2 linked regions of the Vreelandella piezotolerans genome follow. The main gene of each other region encodes a partner of the protein of the gene in region 2 in a complex. Links are inferred from orthologs where the notes say so. Each region holds a gene or a part of one and is shown on either strand. Other genes may lie near its edges.

Region 1 (2,817 bases), 2.0 Mb from region 2 along the record:
CCAGTCCCACACGAATAAACCAATGCGACTCAGCGTCTCTTGGCTCGGTTCGCGCTGTGCCATGGCGCCGGCCACGGCGCCACGAGCGCCTGAATCCGGCTGGCGCGCCTGTACGTGGTTATCCAACTGCCAATAGAGCTCGCCTTGCAGCACTGCAGAGACAGCGTCAGGAAGCGAGTCGGGCACACCGGGCAACTGCTGAACGCGCGTCGTCCAATCCTGCCCACGCTCGCCGTCTCCTCGACTGACGGCTTCTACTAGCTCCCCATTCCGATAACGCAGCGTCACCGCCACACCATCTACCTTGGGTTGAATCCACAGATCGTCACGGCGGCTGGTAAAGCGTCGAACGCCTTCGTCGTCGACTTTATTGAGCCCGGTTTGAACGGCCGGATGCATGCGGGTGCCATCGCTACGGGTCACTCGGGTAAGCGGCCGGTGGGGTGTCGTATCACCCTGGCAGGCTTGCCAACTTGCCAGGCGTGCCAGCGCCTGATCGTACAGCTCATCAGCAATCAGCGATTCGCCGCCATCATGGTAAGCGCGGTCCCAGACCTCGATGTGTTCGGCTAGCGCCTGGGTTTCCAGCGCCAGCCGCTCAGCAGGCCAGTCGGGGCAGCTATCCGCCTGTGCAGAAAAGGTGACACCCATACACCAAGCGGCCACTAAACCCGCCATTGTGATCGTTCGGCAACCCGGCATACGCATCCTCTCGTGGGGAACGGAAGATCTTTCAATCCTTATTAAAGTTAACTTATAGCAAACAGATAGAGATGCAATGCGCATCTAGCCACTCGCACAGTGTTTCGATACATAAAAAAGCGCCCCCTGGCATAAACCAGGAGGCGCTTTTGGCTAACCCGTGGCGCTCGTCGCGCTCGCGAAAAGCTTATAGACCGGCGGCCTGACGCAGCGCGTCCGCTTTATCGGTTTTTTCCCATGGAAACGCAGTGAAGGTCTCTTTATGCTCTTCGCCTTTGTCGTCCACCCAAGTGTAGCTGTGTTCGAACGGCGCGCGGCCGAAGTGGCCATACGCAGACGTGAGGCGATACATCGGATGCAGCAGGTCGAGCATGGTGGTGATCGCGTAGGGGCGCAGATCGAAATGCTCGCGCACCAACTCGACGATCTTGGCGTCGTCGATTTTGCCGGTACCGAAGGTGTCGATGGACACAGAGGTCGGCTCTGCCACGCCAATGGCATAGGAGACCTGAATCTCACACTTGTCTGCCAGGCCCGCGGCCACGACGTTTTTCGCCACATAACGGCCAGCGTATGCGGCGCTACGGTCTACTTTCGACGGATCCTTGCCCGAGAACGCGCCGCCACCGTGGCGCGCCATACCACCATAGGTATCGACGATGATCTTACGGCCGGTCAGGCCGCAGTCGCCCACCGGGCCACCAATCACGAACTTGCCGGTCGGGTTGATGTGATATTGGGTATCGGCGTCCAACCACTCCGCAGGAATCACTTGTTCGATGATCTCGCGCTTGACCATCTTACGCAGGTCTTCTTGATCGATCTCCGGATCGTGCTGAGTCGACAGCACTACCGCATCGACGCCACAAGGCTGCCCGTCTGCATTGTAGCGGAACGTCACCTGGCTCTTGGCATCCGGGCGCAACCACGGCAGCAGGCCGTTTTTACGCAGCTCCGCCTGACGCTCGACCAAGCGGTGCGAGTAGTGGATCGGGGCCGGCATGAACGAGTCGGTTTCGTTGGTGGCGTAGCCGAACATCAGGCCCTGGTCGCCCGCGCCTTGATCTTCCGGCTTGGTACGATCGACACCCTGCGCAATATCGACACTCTGCTTGCCAATCAGGTTGATGACGCCGCATGTGGCACCGTCGAAGCCCACTTGAGACGAGGTGTAGCCAATATCGGTAATCACATCACGCACCAGCGTCTCGAGATCCACCCACGCGGACGTGGTGATCTCACCGGCAATAATGGCTACACCGGTTTTCACCATCGTTTCACAGGCAACACGGGCCTGTTTATCCCGGGCGATAATGGCATCTAGCACCGCGTCTGAAATCTGGTCGGCAATCTTATCGGGATGGCCCTCGGAAACGGACTCGGAGGTAAACAGGGAATATTCGCTCATCGCGCACTCGACCCTCTGTATGACGGCTGCTTCGTTATGACCGCAGCATCAGCAGGAAATCATGGCAGGAGGTTCCCTGCCCGTATAAAGAAGCGGCACCGTGACGTTCACCACCACTTCGGGAGGCAGAGTCTACACGCTGTTGGGGGTTCTTCCCACAACGTACCCCTGAGAATTTGCCGCCGCCGGGGAAGTCAGCGACAATAGCGCCTTTATTCTTTCCGTTTTCAGGCGAGGAGCACCCCCATGCCGTCCCGTTTTGAGCTGGCCAATGCCATTCGCGCCCTTTCCATGGATGCCGTTCAGAAGGCCAAATCCGGCCACCCTGGCGCCCCCATGGGTATGGCTGATATTGCCGAGGTGCTGTGGAATGACTACCTCAAGCACAACCCCGAAGACCCCAAGTGGGCCGATCGCGACCGGTTCGTGCTGTCGAATGGCCACGGCTCCATGCTGCTCTACTCGCTGCTGCACTTGAGCGGCTACGAACTCAGCCTGGAACAGCTGCAAAACTTCCGCCAGCTGCACTCGCCCACCGCTGGCCACCCGGAGTTCGGCTACGCTCCTGGCATCGAAACCACCACTGGCCCGCTGGGCCAAGGCTTTGCCAACGCGGTCGGTTTCGCCATTGCCGAGAAAACGCTGGCCGCGCAGTTCAATCGCCCCGGCCACACCATCGTCGACCACCACACCTGGTGTTTCCTGGG
Region 2 (8,161 bases):
GGCAAAGGCCACGACGAACAGCGAGACACCGCCATAGGTCAGAACGGCACAGGCCATGACCACCGTCAGTACCACGTGATGGGTACCCAACCGTTTGACGATGCCATTGGAGATCGACTGGGCGGCGCCTGAGTCTGCCATCAACTGGCCGAAGAGCGCGCCCAGCAAGAAGAGAGGGAAGAACTGCATGACATAGTTGCCCAGGGCGCCCATGAAGGTATCGGTGTAAATGGGCAGTAAAAAAGCACCGTCGCCTGATAGTAAAACCGCTAACGCGGCCATCAACGGCGCAAGGAGGAGGACAGAAATGCCGCGATAGGCAAGCAGCATCAATAGCGACAACGAAATAATAATGGCGAGCATGCCCATACAGGCTCCTAAGCATTTGTTAATTTAGTAAGCGGTGCGTTTAAACAAAGGCCGGGATACTAGGCATAATGTTGCATAGCAGCAATAGCGTTGTGACTAAAGTCGTAACCAAAAGAGAGCGTCACTTTCGCCTGATTAAGCGCGCCCCATCTGTTAAAATCCGCCACCTTTGGCGTTGATGACCTTCCAATAACCCTGGGTATTTCCATGAATGCAGTAATTCTTGCAGTGCTCGTCATGGTGGCACTGTCACTTCTTCGCGTGTCCGTCGTTTTCGCACTGGTGGTTGGTGCGTTGGTAGGGGGGCTGGTCGGAGGCCTTTCCCTAGACGATACGCTCAGCGCGTTCAACGAGGGCGTCGGTGGGGGCGCTCAGGTGGCGCTGGCGTACGCAACGTTAGGCGCTTTTGCCGTGGCCATCTCTCGTTCTGGGTTGCCGGACATGCTGGCGAACCGATTGATCACTCTGTTGGGTAAAGAAGCGACCGCCGCCCACCAAGCACGGGTGAAGATGCTGCTGCTGGTGGCCGTACTGCTGGTCGCGATCTCCTCACAAAATGCCATTCCGGTCCATATCGCGTTCATTCCCGTGCTGATTCCACCGCTGCTGGCGGTGATGAATCGTCTGCAACTCGACCGCCGCGCCGTGGCCTGCGCTTTGACCTTTGGTCTTACGGCACCCTATATGCTGCTGCCGGTAGGATTCGGGGCGATCTTCTTGAACGATATTCTGTTAGCCAATCTCAACAGTGCCGGAGAGCCACTAGGGCTTGAGATCTCGCGTGGCATGGTGCCCATGGCCATGGCGCTTCCGGTGGGCGGCATGGCCATGGGCCTGTTGGTCGCCCTACTGTTTAGCTACCGCGGCCAGCGTAGCTACGCGAGTAAGGACGTGGCCGCGCCCAATGGCCAGACGCACACGCCTGTCGAACCGCACCTCTTAGGGTTAGTCATGTCAGGCGTGGCGATCGTGGCAGCGTTAGGCCTTCAGCTCTACACCGGCTCGATGATCGTTGGAGGCTTGGTGGGTATCGGCTTGCTGTCATTGGGTGGTATTTTCAAATGGCGCGAGGCTGATGATCTGTTCACCAGCGGTATGCGGATGATGGCTTTGATTGGCTTTATCATGATTTCGGCGGCAGGCTTTGCGGAAGTCATGAAAGCCACCGGCGATATCGACTCGCTGGTTGCGGGTGCCTTCGATCTGTTTGGCGATAATCGTGGCTTGGCCGCTTTGGTCATGCTGCTGGTCGGCCTGTTCATTACCCTGGGCATCGGCTCTTCGTTCTCAACCATTCCCATCATTGCGGCGATCTTCGTACCGCTGGCCGTGCAGTTTGGTTTCTCACCCATGGCGACTGTAGTGCTGGTGGGCACCGCTGCCGCCTTGGGCGATGCGGGGTCGCCAGCCTCGGATTCCACTTTGGGGCCCACCTCAGGCTTGAACGTAGACGGTCAGCACGACCATATGTGGGATAGCGTGGTGCCCACGTTCCTGCACTATAATCTTCCGCTGATTGCGTTTGGCTGGCTGGCGGCCATGACGCTTTAAGCACACTCAATACTTACCAAAAGGGCAGCGCTGAGGCTGCCCTTTTTTGATGGAAGTGCTTGATGAAAGCGCGTTGAGTGGATAAGACGTTACTGTTTAGGCAAGTGCGCTTCAAAGGCACTTAGCAGACCACGGAGTAGGGACAGCTCTTTGCGGCTAGGCTGTGCACGGGCAAACAGCGTTTGAAGTTGCTCTTCGGTACGGGCGTGGGGCTGGGTTAAAAAACCGCTTTGCTGCATCAAGCGGCCAAGATGTTCCTGGAAATAGCCAAACTGTTCGCGGCTAGGCGGCGTGGCTTCCAGCGGGCGCTGATACTCAAAACCGCTGACGTCGCGCTTGCGCCAGGCGCGATGCACTTCGTAGGCAAGAATCTGGACCGCTTGCGATAGATTGAGAATGCCGTACTCGGGATTGGCGGGAATGCTGACTTGGTGGCTGCAGCAGCGAATCTCATCGTTGGTCAACCCGGAGCGTTCGCGGCCAAACACCAGGGCCACCGGGGCATGATGGGCGTTGTCGATGACTTGCTGGGCCATCTCGTCAGGCTCGTCGAAATGGGGCAGCGGCATGCTGCGCAGCCGAGCGCTGGCACCGACCACTTGCACGCAGTCGTTCACGGCCTCTTCGAGTGTCTTTACGCAGCGAGCGTTTTCTAATACGTCCGTTGCACCGGCGGCTAGGCGAGTGGCTTCTTCATCGGGGAAGGTACGAGGATTGACCAGCACGAGCTCCGTCAGCCCCATGGTTTTCATGGCGCGGGCTGTTGCGCCTATGTTGCCCGGGTGGAACGTTTGCACCAGCACGATACGAATATTGGAAAGCACGAGAAGTCGAACCTAAAAGCTGCCAAATAAAGCCGGTGATGGTAGCACGCTTTATGACGCCATGACGTCGGTACTAATAAAAGAACCCCGCCGAAGCGGGGTTCTTGATGACGTCCAACGTCAGAGCGTTAGGCTCATGGGTGCATTACATCATGCCGCCCATGCCACCCATACCGCCCATGCCACCCATATCCGGGGCAGCTTCTTTCTCTTCCGGGTCGTCGGCGATCATGCACTCGGTGGTGATCATCAGGCCAGCAACGGAACCAGCAGACTGCAACGCAGTGCGGGTTACTTTTGCCGGGTCGAGAACACCCATTTCGAACAGGTCGCCGTACTCGCTGGTTTGCGCGTTGTAACCGAAGTTGCCTTCACCATCTTTGACGCGATTGATGACCACAGCGGCTTCTTCGCCCGCGTTGGTGACGATCTGACGCAGCGGTGCCTGCATGGCACGCAGCGCCATGTTGATACCGTGGTTCTGATCTTCGTTGTCACCGGTCAGGCCCTGTACTTTGGCCATCACGCGAACCAGGGCAGTACCGCCGCCAGGTACGACGCCTTCTTCTACGGCAGCGCGAGTCGAGTGCAGCGCATCTTCGACGCGGGCCTTCTTCTCTTTCATTTCGACTTCGGTCGCCGCACCGACGCGGATAACGGCAACGCCGCCTGCCAGTTTGGCAACGCGCTCTTGCAGCTTCTCTTTGTCGTAGTCAGAGGACGTTTCTTCGATTTGCGCGCGGATTTGGTTAACGCGCGCTTCGATGTCGTCCTCGGCACCTGCGCCATCGATGATGGTGGTGTTCTCTTTGGACATGGTCATGCGCTTGGCAGTACCCAGGTGATCCAGGTTCGCCTGCTCAAGGGTCAGACCTACTTCTTCGGAGATCACGGTGCCGTTCGTCAGGATAGCGATATCCTGCAGCATAGCTTTGCGACGGTCGCCGAAGCCAGGTGCTTTGGCAGCCGCGACTTTCACGATGCCACGCATGTTGTTCACGACCAGCGTTGCCAGCGCTTCGCCTTCGATATCTTCGGCGATGATGGCCAGCGGCTTGCCTTGCTTGGCAACGGCTTCCAGCACCGGCAGCAGTTCGCGAATGTTGGAGATCTTCTTGTCGACGAGCAGGATGTACGGATCTTCCAGCTCGACGGTCATGGTGTCTTGGTTGGTGACGAAGTAGGGCGAGAGGTAGCCGCGGTCGAACTGCATACCTTCGACCACTTCCAATTCGTCTTCGAAACCGCGACCTTCGTCAACGGTGATGACGCCTTCTTTACCGACTTTTTCCATCGCTTCGGCGATGATTTCGCCAATGCGCTTGTCGCCGTTGGCAGAGATCGTGCCTACCTGCGCAATGGACTTGGTGTCGGTGCAGGGCACGGACATCGCCTGAATCTCTTTGACCGCTGCGGTCACGGCTTGGTCAATACCGCGTTTCAAATCCATCGGGTTCATGCCCGCGGTCACGCCTTTCAGGCCTTCCGCTACGATGGCCTGTGCCAGAACGGTGGCCGTGGTGGTACCGTCACCGGCGGCGTCGGAAGTCTTGGAAGCGACTTCTTTCACCATCTGGGCGCCCATGTTCTCGAACTTGTCTTTCAGTTCGATCTCTTTTGCGACAGAGACACCGTCTTTAGTGACGGTCGGCGCGCCGAAGGATTTGTCCAATACCACGTTGCGGCCTTTCGGGCCCAGCGTGACTTTAACGGCGTTCGCCAGGACGTCGACACCACGTGCCATGCGTTTGCGAGCATCATCGGAGAACTTAACTTGCTTAGCTGCCATGTTCGTTACTTCCTAACAATTAAAATAAAAATGGGAAAGTAATTAGCCGAGTCGGATTAGCCTTCGACGACGGCCAGAATATCGGCTTCGCTCATGATCAGAACTTCTTCGCCGTTGATTTTTTGCTTCTCAACGCCAAAGCCGTCTTTAAAAATCACCGTATCGCCCACTTTTACATCCAGTGGACGTACATCGCCGTTATCCAGAATACGGCCATTACCAACGGCCAGAACTTCACCACGCGTGGGTTTTTCCTGCGCATTACCCGGTAGCACGATGCCGCCAGCGGTTTTCTGCTCTTCTTCCACGCGACGGATGACGACGCGATCGTGCAAAGGACGGATATTCATGCTCACGTTCTCCTGAGGTTCGTCAAAGCCCAAAAGGGGCAGTTAGCTTAAAGGGATTTCCGCGGGCTCAGCCCTCGGAAAGCGAAGGCGTGCTGCCTTCATGTCAATGGCGAAAGCAAAGCCTTCGCCGAACCTGTGTGCTGACACAAAAGTGGGGGCTGCCCAACGCCTTTCAAGGGGTAGGTATGAAAAAAAATACCTCGCCACCTTTGGCAATCAGGTGAATGACTTAGCGACGGCGCGGCTCATCGTCACCGCTTATGAATTCACCTTCGATAGGGCCTTCTTCACGATGGGAGGAGGGCTGTTCGTTCGACCGCCCCCAGTCTTCTGCGCCACGCTGATACTTGTGCCGATGCGAAGCGCTTTTTAAACCAACCCAGGTCAGGGCTTTCATGAGTAGTTGGCGAGCGTTGGGAATCAAGCAGGCGATACCCAGCGCGTCGGATAGGAACCCTGGGGCAAGCAAAAGAGCGCCACCAAAGATGAGGGCGGCGCCAGTCAGTAGCTCCTGAGAGGGGATTTCACCCATTTGCATGCGCTGTCGGGCGCGGGCGAAGGTGGAGACACCTTCCTTGCGAATGAGGTGAAGTCCGATGAAGCCGGTGCTTAACACAAATATCAGTGTGGCCAATAAGCCTATCTGGCTGCCGATTGAAAAAAGCAGCACAAAGTCCAGTAGCGTAAAGAGCGATATAAAGAGAAGAATAGGCATAGCCAGCTCCAAGACGGTCGTAATTAACGGATATGGTGACAGAAATATAAAAAACAAGCAGTCCCATGAGTGTCCCAACGCCCTGGTGGGCTCGATATTTTTCGTGGGCTCTTCTATGCTGCAATGCAAAAAGAAAGGCAAGGCGTGCTGGATGGGTTGTCAATTCGGCAGACAAACCTGCTAAGGAGAGAGAGATGCAAGTGGACAAGAAAGTGATTGCAATAACGGGGGGCGCTCGAGGCCTTGGGTTTGCTATTGCGCAACGGTTAGGTAGACAAGGAGCCCATCTTGCGCTGTTGGATATGAGTGCTGAGGCCCTGGATGGGGCGGTGTCTGCTTTAAGTGCAGAGGGGGTGACCGCTCAGGCTTTCGTAGTCAACGTTGCAGATGAGGCATCCGTCGAGCGTGCGTTTGCCGATATCGCCGATCGAATGGGCCCGGTCAGTGGCTGTGTGAACAATGCTGGGATTACCGATGATGGCCTATTGATCAAAGCTAGAGATGGCGTCGTTGAAAAACGCATGTCACTCTCCTCGTGGCAGCGCGTACTGGACGTTAATTTGACGGGGGTATTCTTATGCGGTCGTGAGGCGGCGGCCCAGATGGTCGAGGCGGGACATGACGGCGTTATCGTCAATATTTCCAGCATTTCTCGCGCGGGCAATATGGGGCAAAGCAATTACGCTGCCGCCAAAGCGGGAGTGCATGCCCTAACCGTTACGTGGGGAAAAGAGTTGGCGCGCTACGGGGTGCGCACCGGTACCGTCGCGCCTGGCTTTATCGAAACCGAGATGACGGCCTCGATGCGTCCCGATATGTTAGAAAGAATCGAATCTAACGTTCCGTTAAAGCATTTAGGCGAGCCGGATCATATTGCTCAAAGTGTCGCGTTCATTTTTGATAATGATTATTTCACCGCACGCATTATCGAATGTGATGGGGGGTTGCGGCTTTAAAACCGCTTACCGATGACGACGCTGCGGTTAGAATTGAAAGTAGTCTCGCTGAATATCACGCTGAAAGTACATTTCTAAACGCAGTGTCATTGCCCAGCGGGGGTCGTAACTATCCTCGCGCTGAAAATGCAGCTCTGGTATGACATCGCCAAACAGAATGCCTTTGTGAAGATCGCGACGGTAGCGGGTTTGTAGGTAATAGTTGGTCATGCGTGGATTGGAAGCGCTTTCACCAATCGCAATGGCTGAATGACGTAGTGCACTGCGGTCGTTCAGACGCTGATTGAGCTGAGCGACTTCGCTAAACTCCAGCTTGTCTTCTTCCTCTCGCCATTGGACGGTAGTGATAAAGCGCAAATGTCTATTTTCGGAGAGTGGGCGACCTATGTCCCACGTCGTGCGTGCCGAATAGCCTTCATTATTGAACCAGGATAGACGGTTGAAGGACTCCAGCTGCCAGGGGCCGTCGCCAATGTCCCACAGCCGCTCGCTAGTGAAACGAACATACGGGTCGAGTGGCATACGTAGGCGAATACCTGCGCCTATCCGATTGCTCCAATTTTCTCGTTTATCACGGCTTTCTAACCAGTCGAGGCCAAATGTAGACGTGCTGCGGTCTCTCTGATCATTGTAGAGGCGACCCGAACCTTGATCGGCTAGCGTACCCTGCGACTCTTCTGGATCGCTCTCGACCACGAGTCTCAAACGCTCCTCGGTGGTGGGCAGGTCGATGCGATAACGAACGCTAATGTCACCGTTGGTGCCGTCACCTTCCATCCAGTCGATTTCTTGGCCTAAACGTAAGTAGGACTTGTTTTGGACAGTGGCCGAGTGTTCACCGCCAAAAAAAGCATCAATATTACGAGACGTATTGTCGACCCAATTGCCGATGCGGGCGCGGAAAGGTTCTACCCGTTCTTCGGCCCAGTCAGGTAAGTCGCTGTCTTCCTCATCCGCATGCACACCGAACGAGAGGGTACTCAGCGCGCCTAACCAAACGAGTGCAATGATAGGTTTCATAGGAACGTCCCCGCCTTTTAATTAGGTGCGCACATCATTGTGCTTTATGCATCTCGATGGCTTTTGCCCACTCCAGTACTCGCTTGCGATCGCGCCGACTGTTCATGCGCTCGGTATCTACTTTAAGCGGCGTGAGTTGGTGGAGCGGATCCGCGTTTAAATCCAAAGCAAAGCGCCTCGAGGCACCGACCGGCATATCTTCGGAGCCATAAATTGCGATGACTCGTATCTCGAGCTCTGGTGTTTGCTCTTGCAAGGTGCCTTGGTCTAGCTTCCAGTGCTGAACCAACTGATCCACGATCGAGCCAAACGACTGTATGTGCAAATAATCTCCCGATGCCAAAGGCCCCTGATGGGTGCGGTAGCACTCTTCGTTGTCATCCCCGCTTTGCTGCTGATACTCGACGACATCCAATTCATACACTCCTTCGCGAGTGTGCAGGACGGCGACCAAGTGTTGAATATAGATAGCCTCACTGCTCATATTGCTGATCAAGCACAGGGCTTTGGTGCCGATACCTTTACCCCGATTGACGATGATGCGAGGTCGGCGTTGTCGCACGTAGCCGTTATAGAGCAGTTGCGCG

The links. Proteins that work in one complex are often made in the same cells at the same time.
Region 1: the proteins of groL (region 2) and metK are in contact, whole or in part, in a cryo-EM structure (PDB 8P4O), measured with the Escherichia coli proteins. The link is inferred for Vreelandella piezotolerans from one-to-one orthologs.

The regions. Positions count from the first base shown.
Region 1 is NZ_CP048602.1:70,362-73,178, reverse strand. It holds metK (methionine adenosyltransferase), read right to left. Parts: upstream 2,111-2,817; coding sequence 890-2,110; downstream 1-889. Other genes in the region: tkt (transketolase), read left to right, coding at 2,357-2,817; ligB (NAD-dependent DNA ligase LigB), read right to left, coding at 1-678. UniProt on the Escherichia coli protein: Catalyzes the formation of S-adenosylmethionine (AdoMet) from methionine and ATP.
Region 2 is NZ_CP048602.1:2,033,837-2,041,997, reverse strand. What follows is about bases 2,212-5,131. They hold groL (chaperonin GroEL), read right to left. Parts: upstream 4,534-5,131; coding sequence 2,890-4,533; downstream 2,212-2,889. Other genes in these bases: GYM47_RS09370 (FxsA family protein), read right to left, coding at 5,113-5,131; GYM47_RS09375 (co-chaperone GroES), read right to left, coding at 4,590-4,883; GYM47_RS09385 (RNA methyltransferase), read right to left, coding at 2,212-2,744. Outside these bases: GYM47_RS09395 (GntP family permease), read right to left, coding at 1-369; GYM47_RS09390 (Na+/H+ antiporter family protein), read left to right, coding at 577-1,920; more of GYM47_RS09385, read right to left, coding at 2,010-2,211; more of GYM47_RS09370, read right to left, coding at 5,132-5,598; GYM47_RS09365 (SDR family oxidoreductase), read left to right, coding at 5,793-6,554; GYM47_RS09360 (hypothetical protein), read right to left, coding at 6,582-7,574; GYM47_RS09355 (hypothetical protein), read right to left, coding at 7,609-8,161.